2 regions of the Cupriavidus sp. FW305-27 genome follow, and region 1 is predicted to be linked to the other one. Evidence: riboswitches for the same ligand, from Rfam matches in the RefSeq annotation. Region 1 holds a riboswitch; the other holds the start of a gene.
What was found. A riboswitch is a leader RNA that binds a small molecule or an ion and turns the genes downstream of it on or off. The one in region 1 is predicted to bind glycine.

Region 1 (8,534 bases):
AGGCGCGGCGATCAGCGTCAGCGCCAGCAGGTCGGCGGCAGCCACCACCAGGCCGCCGGCGGCGTGCACGGCGTCGGCGATGGCGCGGTAGTCGTTGACGTCGCCGTTTACGCCCGGGTACTGCAGCAGCACGCCGAAGGCGTTGGCCGCGGCGGCATCGGCGGCGGGGCCGACCTTGACCTCGATGCCCATCGGCAGCGCGCGCGTGCGTACCACTTCCAGCGTCTGCGGCAGCACGTCGTCGGCCACGTAGAAGGTGTTCGAATCGTGCTTGTTCACGCGCTGCAGCAGCGTCATGGCTTCGGCCGCGGCAGTGCCTTCATCCAGCATCGACGCATTGGCGATATCCAGCCCGGTCAGGTCGGTGACCATCTGCTGGAAGTTCAGCATTGCTTCCAGGCGGCCTTGCGAGATTTCCGGCTGGTAGGGCGTGTAGGCGGTGTACCAGGCCGGGTTCTCGAAGATATTGCGCAGGATGACGCCGGGCGTGACGGTGTTGTAGTAGCCCTGGCCGATAAAGCTCTTCAGCACCCTGTTCTTGCCTGCCAGCCCGCGCAGCCTTGCCAGCGCGGCTTCCTCGCTCAGCGGCTCGGTGAACTCGCCCATCGGCATGCCGTCGCGGCGGCGGATGGCGGCGGGGATGACGGCGTCGATCAGCGCGGCGCGGCTGTCATAGCCGAGCACCTTCAGCATGTGCTGCTGTTCGGAGGTATCGGGGCCGATATGGCGGGCGGCGAAGGCGTCGCGCGCCTCCAGTTCGGCCAGCGTGGGTCGGTTCACTTGGGCGGCATTCATGGGAAGCGGGGCGTTCATTGGCAAGAACCTCGTGGGGTGCGCGCCGGCCGGTGGTCAGCCGGGACGGCGCGCGTCAGTCTGCAGTGGCCGGTCCAACCATGGACCGGCGCGGCCGGCGTCAGGCGCCGACGCTGGCCTTGTAGGCGTCGGCCGACATCAGGCCGTTGACGTCGTCGCCGTTGGCCGGCTTGAGCTTGAACAGCCACGCGTCGAAGGCGTCGGCGTTGACGCTCTCCGGGGCAGCCGTGGCGGCCTCGTTGACGGCGATCACTTCGCCGGCCACGGGGGCGTAGATGTCGGAAGCGGCCTTCACCGATTCCACCACTGCCAGCGCGTCGCCGGCACCGACCGACTTGCCCACTTCGGGCAGTTCCAGGAAGACGATGTCGCCCAGCGCGTCCTGCGCGTGGTCGGTGATACCGATGGTGAGCGTGCCGTCGGCTTCGACGCGTACCCACTCATGCGACTCGGTGTACTTGAGGTCAGCGGGGAAATTCATGAAGGTTCTCCGGATACAGATTTGTTTCTTGTTGGGTGATGCCTGCCCGGCAAGCGCCGGCAGGCGAGGGCGACCGTTGGGTGAGCGCTTAGCTCACGAGTGCCTTGCCATTACGCACAAACGGCAGTTTAACCACAGTCGCGTTGAGTTTGCGGTCGCGGATCTCCACCTGCACGGTATCGCCCACGGCGACATCCTTGGGCAGGCGGGCAAAGGCGATGGACTGCGACAGCGACGGGCTGAAGGTGCCGCTGGTGATTTCACCGTCACCGGCCGGCGTGATCACTTTCTGGTGGGCGCGCAGGACGCCGCCTTTGTCACGCAGGATCAGGCCGAGGAATTGCTGGCGCGAACCGGCTGCGGCCAGTGCCGCCTTGCCGGTGAAGTCACGCTCGCTCTGCAGGTCAACGGTCCAGGCCAGGCCCGCATCCAGCGGCGAGGTGTTGATATCCATGTCCTGGCCGTACAGGTTCATGCCGGCTTCCAGGCGCAGCGTGTCGCGCGCGCCCAGGCCCGCCGGGCGCACGCCGGCGGCGTTCAGCTTTTCCCAGACGGCGGCGACGTTCTCGGCCGGCACCACCAGTTCGAAGCCGTCTTCGCCGGTGTAGCCGGTGCGCGCCACCATGATCTCGCCGAGGGCCGGGTCCTGGACCACGGCGGCGTTGAAGGGCTTGAGCGTGTCCGACGGCTGGGTCGAGGGGAAAGTGCTCCACACTTTGGTGCGGGCGTTGGGCCCCTGCACGGCGACGATCGCCAGAGGCTGCACGCCTGCAGGCGCAACGTCCTCGCGGCGCGGCGTGATGGTCACATCGCTGCCGGTGGCGGCATTGCGCGCGCGGATCCATTCGATGTCGCCCAGCGCGGTGCTGGCGTTGACGACCAGGCGGAAGTGGTCCTCGGCAAAGAAGTAGACGATCAGGTCGTCGATCACGCCGCCTTTCTCATCCAGCATGCAGGAGTAGAGCGCCTTGCCCGGGGTCTGCAGCTTGTCGACATTGTTGGCCAGCAGGCCGCGCAGGAAGCTGCGGGTATTGGCGCCAGCGAGGTCGACCACGCACATGTGCGACACGTCGAACATGCCGGCGTCGGTGCGCACAGCATTGTGTTCTTCGATCTGGGAGCCGTAGTTGACCGGCATGTCCCAGCCGCCGAAATCAACCATGCGGGCGCCGAGGGCGCGGTGGATGGCGTTGAGGGGCGTGGCCTGGAGCGTCATGGAATCCTCTGGGGCAGTCTCGGTTGGCGAAAACAAAAAAGGGCCATCCGCCGCAACGCTCGCCGCGCCTGAATGTGGCGTGGCAATCCGCTGCGGCGGATGACCCCTCTGTCCTCGATACCTGAGAGATTACAAGGCGGATCCTGCCGGACCCCGTCCTCGTGCGCCCCTTCGGTGGGCACGCTCGCCACGAATGGCGGGTGCCGCTCTCCAGAGTTCGGCATGCATCGTGTGCATATTGCATGCCGATCCGATCGGTCCGTGGTGCCTGAGAGTTTTCGGGTGATACCCCTTCGGCGGCGCAGGCGATGCGCGCTCTCCCGGTCGGATGCGCGCAATGTACGGGAGGCCCCGGCCTTTGTCAAACGGGCCAGGGGAGCCTGCCGTACCTGTCGCTGCGGTGGTCTGGCTTACTTCTTCTTGTCGTCGGTGACAACGTTACCGATCACGCCGCCCACGGCCGCGCCACCCAGCGTACCCAGCGCGCTACCGTCGGTGAGGATGGCGCCGCCCACGGCGCCCGCGCCCGCGCCAATGGCGGTATTACGCTGCTTCGGGGTCATATCCGCGCAACCGGCAAAGGCCGCGACGGTCACGCCGATCAGGGTCACCTTGGTCAAAGTCTGCAGGGTTTTCATTATTGGCTCCGATGTGATGATTCAAGCATGTCAACCCCGCCGCGCAGGCCAGGGGGACATACTAGTTAGAGCGTTTGGTTGCGCGATTGGCTCCGGCCTTTACGAAGTGTTACGCCGGTGACACAACCGGCCGTGTCAACGCGGCTTGCGCTGACTGACCTGCCGCGGCCAGCGTGTTAACATCGGCAGCTTTGCCGCCGTGCCCGTTTCTTGGGTGCTGGCGTGTCCCGCCTGGCCTTCCGCTGTTCCTGCCGATTTCCCTGCCTCCAACCGCATCCCACGCATGACCCATGGCCTGAACTCCGCCCAATCCGAAGCCGTCCGCTACCTGGACGGCCCTTGCCTGGTGCTGGCCGGGGCGGGCTCCGGCAAGACCCGGGTGATCACGCAGAAGATCGCGCATCTGATCGAGGACAAGGGCTTCGAGCCGCGCCATATCGCCGCCGTCACCTTTACCAACAAGGCCGCCAAGGAGATGCAGGAGCGCATCGGCAAGCTGATGGAGGGCAAGACTACGCGCGAGGGCAAGCGCATTCCGCTCAAACAGCTGACGGTCTGTACCTTCCACTCGCTCGGGGTGCAGATCCTGCGCATGGAGGCCGAGCACGTGGGCCTGAAGCCGCAGTTTTCGATCATGGATTCGGACGACTGCTTCGGCCTGATCCAGGAGCAGCTCGGCACCACCGACAAGAAGCTGATCCGCGGCGTGCAGGGCACGATCTCGCTGTGGAAGAACGGCATGGTCGATCCGGAGGCAGCGATCGCGCAGGCCGCCAATGCCGACGAGCACCAGGCCGCGCTGGTCTACCGCAACTACGTGGCCACGCTGCATGCCTACCAGGCGGTGGATTTCGACGACCTGATCCGCCTGCCGGCCGAACTGTTCGCGCGCAATGAAGCGGTGCAGCTCAAGTGGCAGAACCGCCTGCGCTACTTCCTGGTCGACGAATACCAGGACACCAACGCCTGCCAGTACCAGTTGCTCAAGCTGCTGGCGGGCGGCTCGCACCTGCGCGCGCCGGCCTTTACCGCGGTGGGCGACGACGACCAGGCCATCTACGGCTGGCGCGGCGCCACGCTGGACAACCTGCGCGGGCTGCAGACCGATTTTCCGGACCTGAAGGTGATCAAGCTGGAGCAGAACTACCGCTCCACCGTGCGCATCCTGGAAGCGGCCAACGCGGTTATCGCCAACAATCCCAAGCTGTTCGACAAGAAGCTGTGGAGCGAGCACGGCATGGGCGACCCCATCGCCATCCACCCGATGAACGACGAGGAGCACGAGGCCGAGTCGGTGGTGTTCCGCCTGTCCGCGCACAAGTTCGAGCGCCGCGCGCAGTTCCGCGACTACGCCATCCTGTATCGCGGCAACCACCAGGCGCGGCTGTTTGAGCAGATCCTGCGGCGCGAGCGCATTCCCTATGTGCTTTCAGGCGGCCAGAGCTTCTTCGACAAGGCCGAGATCAAGGACATCTGCGCCTACCTGCGCCTGATTGCCAATCCCGACGACGATCCCGCCTTTATCCGCGCCATCACCACGCCGCGCCGCGGCGTGGGAAACACCACGCTGGAAGTGCTGGGCACCTTTGCCGGACAGGCCAAGGTGTCGCTGTTCGAGGCCGCGATGATGGGCGGTATCGAAGGCAAGCTGCAGCCGCGCCAGCTGGAGCCGCTGCGCGTGTTCTGCGAATCGATGGTACGGCTGGCCGACCGCGCGGCCAAGGATCCCGCCACCGTGGTGCTGGACGACCTGATGGAAGGGATCCACTACGAGGCCTACCTGTACGACAGCTTCGACGAACGGCAGGCGCAGTCGCGCTGGACCAACACGCTGGAATTCCTGGACTGGCTCAAGCGCAAGGGCACCAAGCCCGAAGGCGCCGAGGGCGAGGAAGCCACCGGTTTCGACAATGCCGACGGCTTCGGCAGCGAAGGCAAGAACCTGCTGGAGCTGACCCAGACCGTGGCGCTGATGAGCATGCTGGAAGGCCGCGAGGAAGATCCCGACGCGGTGCGGCTGTCCACGCTGCATGCGTCCAAGGGGCTGGAGTATCCGCACGTGTTCCTGGTCGGTGTGGAGGAGGGCATCCTGCCGCACTGCCGCGAAGACGAGGACATGAGCGACGAGAAGATCGAGGAAGAGCGGCGGCTGATGTATGTCGGCATCACCCGCGCCCAGCGCAGCCTGCATGTCAGCTGGTGCAAGAAGCGCAAGCGTGCGCGCGAAACCTACTCGTGCCAGCCTTCGCGCTTTATCGGCGAGATGAAGCTGGAGGAGGCGCCTGCGCCGGTGGATGAAACCCCGGCGATGAGCCCCAAGGACCGGCTCGGCGCGCTCAAGGCACTGCTGGGAACCGGCGGCAAGACGGCCCCGGGCTGAACGGGGCGCTACAGTCCCGATACAAAGGCATACCAGCTGACAAGACGCCGGGTGCAGGCATACCTGGTATGGCGGCTGTGCTGCTCGAGCCGTTCTACTGCGTCGAATCCTCGCGCAGCCGCGCCACCGGCGGGGTCGGCATGGGGTTGTCGATCGCGGCCGACATTGCCGCGCGCCATGGCGGCGAGCTGACCCTGAGCAACCGCCCCGAAGGCGGCCTGCCCGCGCGCCTGTCCCTACCGCGCGGCTGACGCCGCCAGCGTGACGTACTGCGAGCCGCGCTGCCCGTGCGTGAAGTCGAGCGGGAAATCGCCCACGTCCACGCGCCCCTGCAGTGCCCGCCGCATCTCGGCCGCGCCGCTGCCGCGCAGGCCGGCCAGCGCGCGCGCCAGCCATGCCGCGCCGATATAGCCGGCCAGCGTGGCCGGCGACGGCGGCTCATCCAGGTATTGCTTCATGCGCGCCACGTGTTCCTTCACCACCCGCAGCGTGGCCTGTTGCGGCCCGGGCGCGACCTGGGTCAGCACCATGCCGCCGTTGTAGCCAGCGCCCAGGATTTCGCGCGCGGCGGTGGCGCTGACCGACGACAGCCCGACCAGGAAACCGTACCAGCCCTGCACCGCCAGCGCGCGGCCCAGTCCGGCGTAGGCGAGGGTATCGCCCGCCACGATCACCGCGCCCGGGCGGGTGGCGGCGATGCGCCGGGCGGCGGCCTCGGGATTGGCGTCGAGCGGCACCGCGCGCGTCCCGGTCTGCGCCTCCAGCCGGGCCAGCGACGGGGCGGCGAAGTCCGGCGCCAGGGCCAGCGCGATGCTGGTCATGCCGTAGCTGCGCAGCTGGCGTACCGCCGCGTCCAGTTCGGCCTGGTAGTCGGCACGGGTGAACCAGACGTTGTCGGCCGTCAGCGCAAGGCCCGACAGCGGCGCCACGATCTGCACGCCGCGCCGGCCCAGCTCGGCCGATGCCGCCAGCGCCGGCAACAGCCGGTCGCCCGGGCCGAACAGCAGCTCGGCGCGGTCGGTATCGGCCAGCGACACCGCCTGCGCCAGCGCGCGGCGCGGGTCGGGATCGGCGTCGCGGACCACGTGCGCGATGCGCACCGGGCCGTTGCCGGCGTTGACGGCGTCGAACATGACCTTGGCCCCGGCCAGGTAGTCGCGCGCAAGGTCGGCTTGTGCGCCGCCGCGGTCGAGCAGGTGGCCGACCACGACCGTGCGGCGCGCCTGCGACAGTGCTGGCCAGGCGGGCAGGGCCAGGGCCGCGCCGGCGGCGGCAAGCAGGCGGCGCCGGTGCCGGGCCGGTGCTGCCAGGTGCCTGCGCAGCGGTGGGTACGGCGGAAACATCGGAGTCTGGTCGGGAGTTGGCATTGCAGGGGGGCAGGTGACGCGCGGGCCGGCGGTGGCGCGCAGCGTATCCGCCGCACATGACACCAATGTGACGCCTGCCGCCCCGCAGGTCCAATGCCCGCGCTTGACGGCGGTCAACGCGCCGGCGGCGGTGCGGCCCTACGATGGGCCGTCATACACCCATACCCCCGCGCCCCCATGATCCCGTCTGCCATAACTTCCCCTGCGCCCGACCGCCGCGCGCTGTCCGACTTCCGTGCGCTGGCCGGCCGCATCGACGGCAACGGCCCGCGCTATACCTCGTACCCGACGGCCGACCGCTTCCGCAACGGCCCCGACCTGTCGCTGTACCACGACGCACTGGCCGCCTGCCGCGCCGACGCGCCGGCGCCGCTGTCGCTGTACCTGCATATCCCGTTCTGCGAGAACATCTGCTACTACTGCGGCTGCAACAAGATCATCACGCGCGACCATGGCCGCAGCGCCCGCTACGTCAACTACCTGGGCCGCGAAATGGCGCTGGTGGCAGACCGGCTCGGGCCGCGCCGCCAGGTGCTGCAGTCGCACTGGGGCGGGGGCACGCCGACCTTCCTCGACCCCGGCGAGATGCGCCGCGTGATGGCGCTGCTGCATGAGCATTTCGAGCTGGCGGCCGAGGGCGAGCATTCGATCGAGATCGATCCGCGCCGCGTCGACCACGCCCGCATGGCGCTGCTGGCCGAACTGGGCTTCAACCGCGTCAGCCTGGGCGTGCAGGATTTCGATCCCGAGGTCCAGCAGGCCATCCATCGCATCCAGCCCTTCGAAGAGACCCGCGCCGTGGTGGATGCCGCACGCACGCTGGGTTTCCGCTCGGTCAGCCTGGACCTGATCTACGGCCTGCCGCACCAGACCGCGGCGCGCTTTGGCCGCACCATCGATCAGGTGCTGGCGCTGCGCCCCGACCGGCTCTCGGTCTATAGCTACGCGCACCTGCCGCATGTGTTCAAGCCGCAACGCCGCATCGATGAAAACGCCTTGCCGCCCGCCGGCGAGAAGCTCGACATCCTGGTCTCCACCATCGAGCGGCTGAGCGCCGAGGGCTACGTCTACATAGGTATGGACCATTTCGCGCTGCCCGACGACGACCTCGCCGTGGCCCAGCGCGAAGGGCGGCTGCAGCGCAACTTCCAGGGTTACTCAACGCATGCCGGCTACGACCAGGTCGGGCTCGGCATTTCCGCGATCGGCGCGATCGCGGGGCGCTACGTGCAGAATGCGCGCACGCTGGACGAGTACTACGGCGCGCTCGACCACGGCCGCCTGCCGCTGGCGCGCGGCGTGGCGATGAGCGCCGACGACCACCTGCGGCGCGAGATCATCGGCGCCCTGATGTGCAATGGAGTGCTCGATATCCCGGCGCTGGAAGCGCGCCACGGCATCCGCTTCGGCACGGCCTTTGCGCCGGAACTGGCCGACCTCGCCGCGCTGGGCGCGGACGGACTGGTGCAATGCGCGCCGGACCGCATCACCGTGACGCCGCTGGGCCGGCTGCTGGTGCGGCGCGTGGCGATGGTGTTCGACCGCTACCTGCGCGAAGACGCCGCGCGGCCAGCGTCCACGGGTGCCCAGGCCGTTGCCGCCAACGATGGCGCGCAGCCGGTGCGCTTCGTGCCGCGGG
Region 2 (8,534 bases), on a different contig from region 1:
GGACTGGGTGGGCAAGGTAAAGGGGCGAACCGGAATAATAATGTTCGATGGCTATTGGACGCGTGACGGAGAGGTGGCAGGGAATGCTAGCGGAGGCCATATCGATTTATGGAATGGAGAAAGGCTCACAGGCTTTGGTACTGGTCTAAGAGTAAGTTTGAATATTGTGGTTCCGGGTATTTGGTCAGATTTTCGCAACTCGAAAACAATTCTTTTCTTCCCCGTAAAATGAAGATACTGAGAGCAGTCATCGGCGCTATGACTGGTGCTGTCCTGGCTACGCTTGCTGCTTGGGGCGGGTTATATCTCTTCGGCGTTGTAGTTTTGCGCGGGACAGGAAGTTTGTTCGACACGAATCAGCATGCAGCGAATCTGTTCTTTGTTGGCTGGTTCGTGTCTATGGTCGCAGCCTCATTAATTGGTGGATGGCTTGGGTATTCATCCGGGCGAAAATAGGGCACACATCCACTATTTTTCAAGCGTATACATGCGCCGCGCCATGATTCCATCATGGCGCGGCGCTGTTCGAGCACGGTGGCCCTATCTTACAAATGGGAGAGGGGAGAAAACACCCGCGAACTCAAGCCTTGGCCAATGCCATCGGCGCACCCGCCGCGACTGCCACCCTCGCGCCGAGATGCTGGTCGACAACCCCTGCCACCATATCCGCCGTCACCGCCGACAAAGTCCACCCCAGGTGCCCATGCCCGGTGTTGTAGAAGATGCATGCCGCACGCCCGCGCCCCACGCGCGGCAGCATATCCGGCATCATCGGCCGCAGCCCGGCCCAAGGCACCACGCTGCGCGTGCTGACGCCGGGGAAGCACTGCTGCACCCATTCCACCAGCGGGCGGATGCGGTCGGCGCGGATATCGCGGTTGTAGCCGTTGAACTCGGCGGTGCCGGCCACGCGGAAGCGGTCGTCGCCCAGGCGGCTGGTGACCAGCTTGGTTTCGTCGTCGAGCAGGCTGACCACCGGTGCGGCGGCGCGGCTGGCCTCATCGGTCAGGTTGACCGTGATTGAATAGCCCTTGACCGGATAGATGTTGACGCGGTCGCCCAGCCCCGCGGCCAGTGCGCGGCTGGCGGTGCCGGCGCAGATCACGGCGCCGTCGAAGGTGGAGGTGGCCGTGTCGGCGCCGTCCTGCACGGTCACGGTGGCGCGCCTGCCGTCGGTCTTCACCGCCCGCACGTCCTGGCCGTACAGGCAGCGCACGCCCAGCCGATCGATGGCTGCGGCCAGGCCGCTGGTGAACTTGTGGATGTCGCCGGTGGAATCGCTCTCGGTGAAGTAGCCGCCGTAGTACGAGCCGGCCAGCGTCGGCTCGATCGCGCGCATCTCCTCGGGCGTCACGGCGCGCCGTTCCAGCCCGCCCTGCGCCAGCAGTGCCGAGACCCGGCCGGCATGCTCGAAGCCGGTCTTGTCGCGGTAGATATGGAGGATGCCTTCCTTCTTCAGGTCGAAATCGATGCCTTCCTGCGCCGCCCAGGCGAACAGGTGCTCACGCGCCGCGATGGCCAGGCGCGCGGTCTCGATGGTGTTGCGGCGGTAGTGGGGGATCGCGGCGATGAACTCGGCGAACCAGGACAGCTTGTGCCAGCTGGGCCGGGGATTGACCAACAACGGGGCGTCGTTGCGCAGCATCCATTTCATGCCCTTGACGAGGGTCGACCAGTGGGTCCAGACCTCGGCGTTGGAGGCCGACAACTGGCCGCCGTTGGCGAACGAGGTCTCCATGGCGGCATAGCGGTGCCGTTCGAACAGCGTGACGGAGAATCCGCGCCGGGCCAGCGCGTAGGCCGTGGTGACACCCGTGATGCCACCGCCGATGACAGCGATTGATTTCATGATCTGCAGGTTCCAGGAACGTCGATGGTGGGAGCCCGGACGCAATATGCGTGGCGGACGCCCCCTCTGTTCTGGACCTGAGAGATTCACGCCACCCGGCCGCGAGGGCGGGGCGCGCTTGCTCCTTCGGTATGCCGGCGGACGATAGCGTCCGGCATTCTTCAGAGTGCACTGACTGGTGATGCCGGTCCTTTTGCCTGAGAGTTTCCGGGGCGGTTGCTCCTTCGGCGCTGTCCGCGGCGGGCACCGCGACAGTCTCTCCCTGCATCACATTGGCTTGACGCCAATCCGGGCAATGTAGTGACAAGGCTCGACGTTGGATATGCGGGTTAACGCTTAGGCAGCCTGCCGCCCGCGTCGCTATGTCGCATCGGCCTGCGCCCCCGTGCCCCATAAAATGTCAGCGCTCGCTCTCGGGGAGAGGCGCCGTATGCTGCGCTCAGGTGGAGTGAGTCGAAAAAGACGACAACAAGGTTTTCCAGTGAAGAAGAATCGCATTGCACTGGCCGTTTCGGCGGTGCTGATGGGCCCCGCCGTCGCCGCCGCCCAGGTGGTGGACGCGCCCGAGCCGCTGCAGGAGGTGGTGGTCTCGGCCAAGTCGGAGCGCGCCGAGACGCCGGCCATACCGCCCAACACGCCCTCGCCGGCCTACGGCATCAGCCGCCGCCGCATGGCCGACTTCAATGTGGTGAACACGGAAGACGCCCTCAAGTACGCGCCCAACCTCGCCGTACGCAAGCGCTTCATCGGCGATATGAATTCGATCATCTCGGTGCGCAGCACCAGTTCGCGCCAGTCGGCGCGGGGGCTGGTCTATGCGGACGGCCTGCTGCTGTCCAACCTGCTGGGATCGGACTTCAGCTTCCCGCCGCGCTGGTCGCTGGTCAACAGCGCCGAGATCGAGCGCATGGATGTGCTGTACGGCCCGTATTCGGCGCTGTATCCCGGCAACTCGCTGGGCGCGACGGTGCTGATCACCACGCGCACGCCGGAGAAGTTCGAGGGCGATGCCAGCGTGCAGCTGTTCACGCAGCGCTTCAGCCTGTATGGCACGCACGACAACTTCAACGGGGTCCACGCCAACGCCTATGTGGGCGACCGCGTCGGCCCGTTCTCGTGGCTGGTCAGCGTGGACCGGCAGGACAGCAAGAGCCAGCCGCTGAGTTTCTATACCGCGGCGCGTTCCACGGCCCGTGCCACTTCCGCCGACAAGCCGGTCACCGGCGCGCACTTCGACCAGGACCAGACCGGCCGCGAGCGCGTGGTGATGGGCGTGAACAGCGAGGGCGTCACGCATACCGTGCAGGACCAGCTCAAGCTCAAGCTCGGCTACGACATCACCAATACCCTGCAGGCGCAGTTCACCGCGGCCTACTGGCAGCAGGACCGCTCCAGTGCCACCGGCAGCTACCTGCGCGATGCCGATGGCAATGTTGTGTCGAGCGGTCCCGTGAATATCGGCGGTTATCGCTATGTGATTCCCGCCAACGCCTTCGCCCCGAGCAATGGCGAGGACGCGCGCTGGCTCTATGGCCTGTCGCTGCGTACGCGCAATGAGACCGGCTGGAATTTCTCGGGCGTGGCGTCGCTGTTCGATGTCAGCAAGGACATCAGCCGCAGCGCCAACACCGTCGGCAGCGGGCCGGGCACGGTGACCTATGGCGACGGCACCGGCTGGCGCACGCTCGACCTGAAGGCCGACTACCGGCCGCGGCAGCTGCAGGGCGGGCACTGGGTCACGTTCGGCTACCACTATGACAATTACCGGCTGAGCAACACCACCTACAACACCTCGGACTGGCAGGCGGCCACCATCAGCGCCTTCAACAACGCCTTTGCCGGCAAGACCGAGACCCAGGCGCTGTATGCGCAAGACGCCTGGTACTTTGCCGAGGACTGGAAGCTGATCCCCGGCGTGCGCTACGAACACTGGCGCGCCTATGACGGCAGCCGCAGCCAGCCCGGCGTGGATATCGGCTACCCGGTGCGCAGCGAATCCAACTGGTCGCCCAAGCTGGCGCTGGAGAAGGCATTCGGGCAGGACTGGCTGGGCCGGTTGTCGCTGGGCCAGGCCTATCGCTATCCGACTGTCAGCGAGCTGTTCCAGGGCCGCATCACCGGGACCGCGTTGATCAACAACGATCCCAACCTGCAGCCCGAGCGGTCGTTCTCGAAGGACCTGACCTTCGAGCGCACGCTGGATTCGTCGTACTTCCGGGTCTCGGTGTATGAGGACGATATCCGCGATGCCCTGGTCAGCCAGACCAACACCACGGTATTCCCGACTGTCACCAGCTTTCAGAACGTCGACCGCGTGCGCACCCGCGGCATCGAGCTGGCCTATGACGCGCGCGATGTGTTCGTCAGCGGCTTCGACCTGTCGGCCAGCGGGGCCTACAACCATTCGAAGACGCTTGAGAACGCCAACAACCCGGCCTCGGTGGGCAAGTACTTCTACCGCATCCCCAAGTGGCGGGCCAACCTGATGGGCACCTATCGCATCACGCCGGCCTGGGCCGGCACGCTGGCCATGACCTATTCGGGGCGGCAGTACAATACGCTCGACAATTCCGACGTCAACCCCGACACCTTCGGCGGCACCAGCAGCTTCCTGACCTTTGACGTCAAGCTGACGTACCGGCCCGCGAAGAACGTGCGCCTCGGGCTTGGCATCGACAACCTCACCGACCAGCGCTACTACGTCTATCACCCGTATCCGGGCCGGACGTTCTACGCCGAGGCGAAACTCTCCTTCTGAGCACGTGAACAGGCTGACCACAACCATGCAAGGCGTTCGCCCCGGTTTCCGCTTGATCGTTGCCGGGCTGATGATGGCCGGTGCCGCGCTGGCCGCGACCGCGCAAACGCACGGCGATCACAGCGGCCACGGCGCGCAGGCCAAGGCCGCGAAGATGAGCGAGCTGGGCACCGGCGCCGCGTTCGATCGAAACGGCAAGCTATGGGTCGCCTACAAGGACGGCCCTTACGTCGCGGTACGTGCATCGACCGATTACGGCCGCAGCTTCGGGCCGGCGCAGCATGTCAACAGCGTGCCGGAGCAGGCCGCCGCCGATCACGAAAGCCGGCCCAAGGTCGCCACCGGGCGCGACGGCGAGATCTTCGTCACCTGGACCCAGCCGCTGCCCAAGCCGTGGACCGGCTTTATCCGCTTTGCGCGTTCCACCGATGGCGGCAAGTCCTTCGCCGAACCGCTGACGGTGCATGCCAACCGCGACCAGATCGCCCACCGCTTCGACGCCATCGCGGTGGACAATGCCGGGCGCGTCTTCGTCAGCTGGATCGACAAGCGCGACGTGGTTGCCGCCGAGGCGCGCAAGCAGCCGTACGCCGGCGCCGCGGTCTACTACGCGGTCTCGGCCGATCACGGCAAGACCTTCCAGGGCGACTACAAGGTCGCCGACCAGTCGTGCGAATGCTGCCGCATCGCGCTGTCGCCCACGCCCGACGGCAAGATGCTGGCGCTGTGGCGCCATGTATTCCCGCCCAACGCGCGCGACCACGCGCTGGCGCTGCTGGGCACCGACGGCAAGGCCACGCCGGTGCAGCGCGCCACCTTCGACGACTGGCGCATCGATGCCTGTCCGCACCACGGCCCCGGCGCTTCGGTGGCGCCCGATGGCACGGTGCACATGATCTGGTTCAACGTGCGCGAAGGCAAGCCCACGGTCTCGGTGGGGCGCTGGAAGGACGGCAAGCTGCAGGCACAGCGCCCGCTGGATGATCCGCGTGCGCAGCATGCCGACATCGTCGCGCTGAACGACAACGAGATCGCGGTGGCCTGGAAATCGTTCGACGGCCGGCAGACACGGCTGTCCGCCATGCTGTCGCACGATGGCGGCAAGACCTGGCAGACGCGCAAGCTGGCCGGCACGGAGCGCGACTCGGACCAGCCGCACCTGCTGCAGCACGCCGGCCGCGCCTACGTGCTGTGGCGTACCGATGCCGAGGGCTTCCAGGTGTTCCCGCTGGGCAAGGAGGGCGCATGATGCCATCCCGCCGCAAGCTGCTCGCCGCTGCAGTCCTGACCCTGGCGATGACTGCCGCCAATGCCGGCAGTCAACCGGCCGAGCGCGTTGCCGTGTTCGCATCGGCCAGCGCCGCCCAGCTCGCAGCCAGCCAGCAGGGCAAGCCCTTTGTGCTGGTGGTGTGGTCGCTCGACTGCGTCTATTGCAAGCGCAACTTCGACACCATCGGCAAGCTGCGCGCGCAGCATCCAAACCTGCGCGTCGTCACGCTGGCGACGGACAACCCCGACGCGCTGCCACAGGTGCAGCAACTGCTCCAGCGCGTCAGGCTCACGCGCAACGCGTGGGTGTTCGGGCACGAGCCGCAGGAGCGGCTGCGCTATGCGGTCGATCCGGACTGGATGGGCGAGATGCCGCGCACCTACTTCTATCGCGCCGATGGCCAGCGGCAGGGCGTGTCCGGCGTGATCAGCGACGCCGACTGGGACAAGCACCTGCGCTGGGCTGGCATCGCCGGCTAAGGCTGTGCCGGGAGCGGCTGTCCGCTCAATCCGGCTTGATCCCGGCGCGCGCAATGATGGGCTTCCAGCGCTGCTGTTCCTGCGCGATAAAGCGCGAGAACTCGGCCGGCGTGCCGCCCACGACAATCGCCGCATCCGCGCTCAGGCGCTCGACCGAGGTCGGGCTTTTCACGGCTTTTGCGGTGACGTCCGCCAGCTTGTCGGCGGCCGCCTGCGGCAGCGATGCCGGCGCCAGCAGTCCGTACCACTGCGTCATTTCGAAGCCGGGATAGCCCTGTTCCGCGACCGTAGGCACGTCAGGCAGCTGGGCAATGCGCTGGGTCGTGCCGGTGGCGATGCAGCGCACCTTGCCGGCCTTGATGAACTGGATGATCGCCGGCGCGCCGACCGCGGCCGCATCCAGCCGTCCGGACAACAGGTCAGTGATCTGCGGGCCGCTGCCGCGATACGGCACATGGGTGATGAAGGTGCCGCTCGCGGCTTTCAGGTATTCAAAGGCCAGGTGGCCGGCGCTGCCGTTGCCGGCCGAACCGTAGTTCAGCTTGCCAGGCTTGCTCTTGGCCAGCGCCACGAACTCCTTCAGGTTCTTCGCGGGCACGTCGGGGTGGACCACGTACAGGCTCGGCACCTTGGACAGCAGCGAGATCGCGCGGAAGTCCTTGACGGGGTCGTAGGGCAGCTTCGGGAAGATAAACGGATTGACCGCCAGCGTGCCGATATGGCCGAGGATCAGCGTGTGGTTGTCATCGGCGCGCGCGACTTCGGCCATGGCGATATTGCCGGCCGCGCCGGGCTTGTTCTCGACGAAGACTGACACGCCTAGCAGCTTGGTCAGCTCCGCCGCGGTGGAGCGCGCCACGATCTCCGAGCTGCCGCCCGGCGCGAACGGCACCACCAGCCGGATCGGCTTGGCCGGCCAGGCCTGTGCGCGGGCCAGTGTTGGTGCCAGCGCGCACGCGCCCAGCGCGGCGGTGGTCTTGAGCAGATGGCGGCGAAGGGGATTTATCGGGGTCATGTATTTCTCCTCAAAGTTCTGTAGCTGGGCCGTGGTGGGGCAGAGTCGGTGCCAATTGGTGCTATTCGGGCTTGATGTTGCCGTCCCGGATGACCTTGGCCCATAGCCGGGCCTGCCCGTCGATGAATTGCCGTGCCTGTGCTGGCGGCGCAGCCACGACCTCGCCGCCCAGCTCGGCCACGCGTTGCCGGATCTCGGGGCTGGTCATGACTTTCCGCAGGGCGTCGGCGAGCTTCGCTGCGATCGGGTCCGGCGTTGCGGCGGGCAGGAAGGCCGCGTTCCATTCATAGACCTCGTAGCTCGCCACGCCGGCTTCCTGCATGGTGGGCACGGACGGCAATGCCTGGGTGCGGGCATGGCTGGTCACCGCCAGCGGCTTCAGCTTGCCGGCCTTGATGTGCTGCAGGCTCGAAGCGACGTTGGCAAAGAACAGCGGCACCTGGCCGGCGATGACATCGGTCATGGCGGGGCCGCCGCCCTTGTAGGGCACATGCAGTAGATCGACCCCCGCGCGCTGCTCGAACAGCACGCCGGCCAGATGCTGCGCCGAGCCATTGCCCGAGGACGCAAAGGCGACCGAGCCTGGCTTTTGCCTGGCCATGGCCAGGACGTCGCTGACCTTGCTGGCGGGGAAGCCCGCCGTGGCCACCAGCACGTTGGGATAGCGCGCCAGCACGCCGACCGGCCGGAAGGCCTTGTCCGGATCGTAGGGCAGGCGCGGATAGAGGCTGGGATTCACCGCATAAGAGGAGGCATCGACCATCATCGTGTAGCCGTCCGGTGCCGCCTTGGCGACATAGGCGGCACCGATCTGCCCGCCGGCACCCGGGCGGTTCTCGACGACGACGGTCTGGCCCAGCTCGCGCCCGAGGCCCGGCGCGATCAGCCGTGCCATCAGGTCCGCGCCGCCGCCCGGCGGATATGTCACCACGATCGTGATGGGCCGTGCCGGCCAGGCCGCGGCGGTGTCGGCGGCCTGCGCCAGCGTGGTGGTGGCGATCATGGCAGCGACCGTGGCGGCGATCGCGTGGCGTGCGTGCATGGGTCTGTCTCCTCGGGTGCGGTCCGTCAGCGGACGTCCGCGGTATAGCGAAAGGCAAAGGCGTCGCCCCGCGTCAGCCGGTATTCGATGCAGTTGCCGCCCAGGTCGAAGGCATGCCGGG

Region 2: another riboswitch for glycine. It lies ahead of AC3WRI_RS21560 (D-amino acid dehydrogenase); the one in region 1 lies ahead of gcvT (glycine cleavage system aminomethyltransferase GcvT).

What each region holds. Positions count from the first base shown of each region.
Region 1 is NZ_JBYTAG010000030.1:51,851-60,384, reverse strand. Features, by position in the region: gene gcvP (aminomethyl-transferring glycine dehydrogenase) at 1-813, opposite strand, end outside; gene gcvH (glycine cleavage system protein GcvH) at 914-1,294, opposite strand; gene gcvT (glycine cleavage system aminomethyltransferase GcvT) at 1,383-2,510, opposite strand; glycine riboswitch at 2,609-2,734, opposite strand; glycine riboswitch at 2,756-2,843, opposite strand; gene AC3WRI_RS16305 (YMGG-like glycine zipper-containing protein) at 2,921-3,148, opposite strand; gene AC3WRI_RS16300 (UvrD-helicase domain-containing protein) at 3,432-5,528, shown strand; partial or broken gene AC3WRI_RS16295 (ATP-binding protein) at 5,585-5,779, shown strand; gene AC3WRI_RS16290 (ABC transporter substrate-binding protein) at 5,765-6,895, opposite strand; gene hemN (oxygen-independent coproporphyrinogen III oxidase) at 7,073-8,534, shown strand, end outside.
Region 2 is NZ_JBYTAG010000046.1:54,186-62,719, reverse strand. Features, by position in the region: partial or broken gene AC3WRI_RS21565 (T6SS effector amidase Tae4 family protein) at 1-232, shown strand, start outside; gene AC3WRI_RS21560 (D-amino acid dehydrogenase) at 581-1,849, opposite strand; glycine riboswitch at 1,906-2,024, opposite strand; glycine riboswitch at 2,025-2,123, opposite strand; gene AC3WRI_RS21555 (TonB-dependent receptor) at 2,280-4,607, shown strand; gene AC3WRI_RS21550 (sialidase family protein) at 4,633-5,856, shown strand; gene AC3WRI_RS21545 (TlpA family protein disulfide reductase) at 5,853-6,356, shown strand; gene AC3WRI_RS21540 (Bug family tripartite tricarboxylate transporter substrate binding protein) at 6,382-7,371, opposite strand; gene AC3WRI_RS21535 (tripartite tricarboxylate transporter substrate binding protein) at 7,433-8,413, opposite strand; gene AC3WRI_RS21530 (GntR family transcriptional regulator) at 8,440-8,534, opposite strand, start outside.